DNA from 2 places in the Sphaerisporangium sp. NPDC088356 genome. Region 1 is predicted to be linked to the other one. Evidence: riboswitches for the same ligand, from Rfam matches in the RefSeq annotation. Region 1 holds a riboswitch; the other holds the start of a gene.
What was found. Region 1 has a riboswitch for S-adenosylmethionine ahead of AB0O34_RS12010 (aminotransferase class V-fold PLP-dependent enzyme). Riboswitches for the same ligand answer to the same signal wherever they lie in the genome.
Positions count from the first base shown of each region.

Region 2: it holds a riboswitch for S-adenosylmethionine, as region 1 does, so the genes downstream of both, thrC (threonine synthase) here and AB0O34_RS12010 (aminotransferase class V-fold PLP-dependent enzyme) in region 1, are expected to answer to the same signal.

Region 1 is NZ_JBFBIK010000024.1:1,348-3,731, forward strand. It holds gene AB0O34_RS12005 (NADH-quinone oxidoreductase subunit D) at 1-42, opposite strand, end outside; gene AB0O34_RS12010 (aminotransferase class V-fold PLP-dependent enzyme) at 61-1,311, opposite strand; SAM riboswitch class IV at 1,482-1,597, opposite strand; gene AB0O34_RS12015 (TerC family protein) at 1,765-2,384, shown strand, end outside.
Region 2 is NZ_JBFBIK010000009.1:4,109-6,492, reverse strand. It holds gene thrC (threonine synthase) at 1-1,160, opposite strand, end outside; SAM riboswitch class I at 1,175-1,336, opposite strand; gene AB0O34_RS05805 (RNA polymerase sigma factor) at 1,486-2,040, opposite strand; gene AB0O34_RS05800 (trehalose-6-phosphate synthase) at 2,204-2,384, shown strand, end outside.

The DNA.
Region 1 (2,384 bases):
GCCTCCGGTGCGAGCTCCGCGAGCTCCGGGAGGTTCGGTCATAAACCCCATGCTGTCACGTCAGCGGCGTGAGACAAGATCTGAGAGGGCGGTGACCAGGCGGCGGACGTGTTCTTCGGTGGTGCCGATGCCGATGGACGCCCGTACGGCCCCGGCGGTGCCGTCCGCGCACGAGCCGTCGGCGGCCTGGCCGACGCCGTCGAGCAGGTGCCTGACGAAGGGATGGGCGCAGAACTTGCCGTCGCGCACCCCGATGCCGTACTCGCCGGACAGCGTCTCGGCGACCTCCCTGGCCGTCCAGCCCTCGACCACGAAGGAGACGATGCCGACGCGCGGATGGGCGGGACCCCAGAGCGACAGCTCGTGGACGCCCTCGATCGCGGCGAGGCCGTCACGCAGCAGCTCGACGAGGCGCTCCTCCTCCTTGACCAGCGCCGTCCAGCCGGTGGACGAGAGGGCGTCGCAGGCGGCGGCCAGCGCGACGGCGCCGAGGACGTTCGGCGTGCCGGCCTCATGCCGCTGCTCGGGGTCGGCGCTCCACTCGGCGTCCAGCGGCAGCCCCTGCCCGGCGCCCCCGGTGACGGCCTTGGAGGCGCCGCCGCCGCGCAGGTACGGCTCGGCCTGGGTGAGCCAGTCGGCCCGGCCGACCAGAGCGCCCGCGCCGAACGGGGCGTAGAGCTTGTGCCCGGAGAACGCCACGTAGTCCAGGTCGAGCGCGGTCAGGTTGAGCTGGCGGTGAGGGACGAGCTGCGCGGCGTCGACGAGGATGCGCGCGCCGTGCCGGTGGGCGATGTGGGCCAGGGCGGCGATCGGCCACAGCTCGCCGGTCACGTTGGAGGCCGCGGTGACGACCAGGAGTTTGGGCCCCTCGATGGCGGCCAGGGTCTCGTCCGCCGCGCGGACCGCCTCGCCGGGGAACGCCGGGGGCGCCAGTCGTACCGCGTCGGGCCAGGGGAGCAGGGAAGCGTGGTGCTCGGTCTCGAAGACCACGACGGTGGTGCCCTCGGGCAGGCAGCGGGCCAGAAGGTTCGCCGCGTCCGTTGTGTTGCGGGTGAACACGACGGCGTCGCCGGGACGGGCGCCGACGAAGGCCCGCACGGTGTGGCGGGCCTGCTCGTAGCGCGCCGTGGTGAGCTGCGAGGCGTACCCGGCGCCGCGGTGCACGCTGGAATAGGCCGGGAGAGCGGCGGCGACCGCGGCGCTCACCGGCTCAAGACAGGGGGCGCTCGCCGCGTAGTCGAGGTTGGCGTACCGCACGAGCCTGCCGCCCTTGACCGGAACCTCAAGGTCATCACCCAGCACGGCGGGGATGGGCGAGGCCTTACGGCCCGCCGTCTCGCCGTGGAATGGCCTGCCGGGCCCGGAATCGCCGGGAGTGTCCGAGCCGGAAACGACATGGGAAGGGCTCTTGAGCACAGTGAGAGCAGACAACGCCGGCCTCCTAGGGTCATGGGACCCCGGCCATGGCGTTGGTACGACGGAGCCCGCGCTTGACTGGCACACCTCGCACCAGACCTGGTCTTCACCCGGGGCACCCCGCCGCGAGCGCGAGGGTTGCCGGCCAGCGAGCCGGGGCTTGACGCTGGCACTCATGACCTACGGGCGACTATAACCCAGGTTCCCCTCGTCTCCGCAACCTCGGCAGGGGGGTGGGAGGGGTCTCGAATCGTCGCGAACTTTGTCGGATCCCCGCGCGTTGACAGAGGAACGGCCGCCGCCCGCGGGGTCGTGACCTGGACCAACGGCTAGCCGGAGGAGATCGTCATGGACTGGGTGGTCAACCCGGAGATCTGGATCGGGTTCTTCACCCTGGTCGCTCTTGAGATCGTGCTGGGGATCGACAACATCATCTTCATCTCGATCCTCGCGGGCAAGCTTCCCCCCGAGAAGCGCGACCGGGCGCGCAAGGTGGGGCTCGGGCTGGCCCTCGTGAGCCGCCTCGCGTTGCTCCTCGCCCTGTCGTGGGTCGTACGGCTGACGACGCCGCTGTTCGAAATATTCGGCCAGGGCATATCGGGGCGAGATCTGATCCTGATCCTGGGTGGCCTGTTCCTGCTGGGCAAGAGCACCTTCGAGATCGGCGACAGCCTGGAGGGCACGCAGGGTCACTCCAGCGCCAAGGCGGGCGCCACCTTCGGCGCGGTGATCGTGCAGATCATGCTGCTGGACGTCGTCTTCTCGCTCGACTCGGTGATCACGGCCGTCGGCATGGTCGACGAGCTGGGCGTCATGATCGCCGCCGTGATCGTCGCGGTCATCGTGATGCTCTTCGCGGCCGGTCCCATCAGCGGGTTCGTCGAGAAGTACCCGAGCATCAAGATGCTGGCCCTGGCCTTCCTCGTGCTGATCGGCGTCGTGCTCATCGCCGAGGGCTTGGAGCAGCA
Region 2 (2,384 bases), on a different contig from region 1:
TCCGGGTCCAGGAGGCCGTTCCGCACCAGCTTGCGGAGCACTCCCACGGTGACGCCGCCGGCGGTCTCACCGAAGATGCCCTCGGTGCGGGCCAGCAGGTGGATCGCGTCGACCACCTCGGCGTCCGTGACGTCCTCGACCGCTCCGCCCGTGCGGCGGGCGATGTCCAGGACGTACGGCCCGTCGGCCGGGTTGCCGATGGCGAGCGACTTGGCGATGGTGTCCGGCTTGACCGGCTGGACGATGTCGAGACCGGCCTTGAAGGCGGACGACACCGGCGAGCACCCCTCGGCCTGCGCTCCGTAGATCTTGTAGGGCTTGTCGTCGACGAGCCCGAGCTTGATGAGTTCCTTGAAGCCCTTGTCGATCTTCGTGAGCTGGGAGCCCGAGGCCACCGGCACGATGATCTGGTCGGGGATCCGCCATCCCAGCTGCTCGGCGATCTCGTAGGAGAGGGTCTTGGAGCCCTCACCGTAGTAGGGGCGGAGGTTCACATTGACGAAGCCCCACTTGTCGCCCAGCGGGTCGCCGATGAGCTCCGAGCAGAAGCGGTTGACCTCGTCGTAGGTGCCCTCGATGCCGACCAGGCGCCCGCCGTACACCGAGGCCATGACGATCTTGGCCTCTTCGAGGTTCGACGGGATGAACACGCAGGAGTCCAGACCCGCACGTGCCGCGGCGGCGCCGACGGCGCCCGCGAGGTTGCCGGTCGACGAGCACGACAGGGTGTGGAAACCGAAGTTGCGTGCCGCCTCAAGGGCGATCGCGACGACCCGGTCCTTGAAGGAGTGGGTCGGGTTCCCGGAGTCGTCCTTGACGTGCAGGCTGCGGATCCCCAGCTCACGGGCGAGGTTGTCGGCCTTGACCAGCTTGGTCCAGCCGGGCGCCAGGTTGGGCTTGGAGATGACGTCGGCGGGCACCGGGAGAAGCGAGCGGTAACGCCAGATGTTCTGCGGGCCCGACTCGATCTGCCGGCGGGTCACCGAGGTGCGACCGGCGTCGGGGGTGTCCCAGGTGTAAGCCACTTCGAGTGGCCCGAAACACTCGATACAGGCGAAGATCGGTCCGAGGTCGTAGCGAGTGCCACATTCGCGGCAGGAGAGCGCGACGGCGGGGCCGAAGTCGAGTGTGGTCGTTGTCTCAGCTGTTGCGAGCGCCATGAAGCGAGGCCTTTCCCTCATCTTCGCCCGGACCACCTTGATCACGGGCCGGAATTGGCACCTGTCCCGGCTGGTCTTCTGGTCGGTTGCCGCGCCATTCGGAGACGCGTGTGACCACAGCCGGGAGGGTTGCCGGGGCTTCGCAGGGCCGGTCCCTCCACCCCTCTGGATGAGCAATATGAAGTTGTGATCCCGCCGATGTTACAGGCAGGACAAAAGAACTGTACCTTGCCCGCCAGCGGGCCCGGTCGATCGTCTCACCAATCGAGACGAACAAGTATCATCACCACACGATCGGAGTGACCGCGCGGTGGGATCGCGACTATCACTTGTAGGCGTCGCCGAGAGCCGCCTGCACATACTTGCGGGCCTGGTGGATGCGCGATTTGGCGGTGCCCAGGGGGATGCCGAGCTGCTCGGCGACCTCGTTGTAGTCGAGCTGGCAGATGTCGCGCAGCACCAGCGCCTGCGCCAGGTCGGGCTTGTCGGCCTCCAGGGCCTCCATGGCGTCGAGCAGGTCGAGCCGCGAGCCCGCGATGACGCTCACCCTGCGCGGGTCGGCGCGCATGTCCGGAAGCTCCTCGGAGGTCTGCTCCGCGCCCCGGCGTTTCAGCGTGCGGTAGGTAGTGCGCGCGCAGTTGGCGGTGACGATATGCAACCAGGTGGAAAAACGTGCCCGCCCTTCGAACCTTCCGATATTGCGGGCGACGGCCAGCAACGTATCCTGGCAAGCCTCCTCCGCGTCCTGGTGGTAGGGCAGGAGCCTCGCGCAGTGGCGGAGCACGTCGGGCTCGATGCGGCGGAGGAGCTCTCCGAGGGAGCGGTGGTCACCTTGGGCGGCGGCGCGGGCCAGCTCTTCGGTCGTCTCGTCAAGCGCCATGCCGGAGCTCCCCTCGACGGTCTGCACTTTGCCTCGACCGGACCATCAGCCCATCTTATTGGGAGCGTTAAATTAATTTAATCCGCGGCCGGGTGCGCATCACAGCGGAGATGAACGGCGAGGGACCACCGCCACATGGCGGGCGAGGAGTGGTGATGGGCAGATGAACACTGTTCTGCTGGCCTCCAACAGGGGCCCGGTGTCGTTCACACTTGCCGACGACGGTGCGCTGACCATGCGCAGGGGCGGAGGCGGCATGGTCTCCGGCCTCTCGGAGGTCGCCAAGGACACCAACGTGCTCTGGGTGTGCGCCGCGCTCTCCGACGGCGACCGCAGCGCCGTAC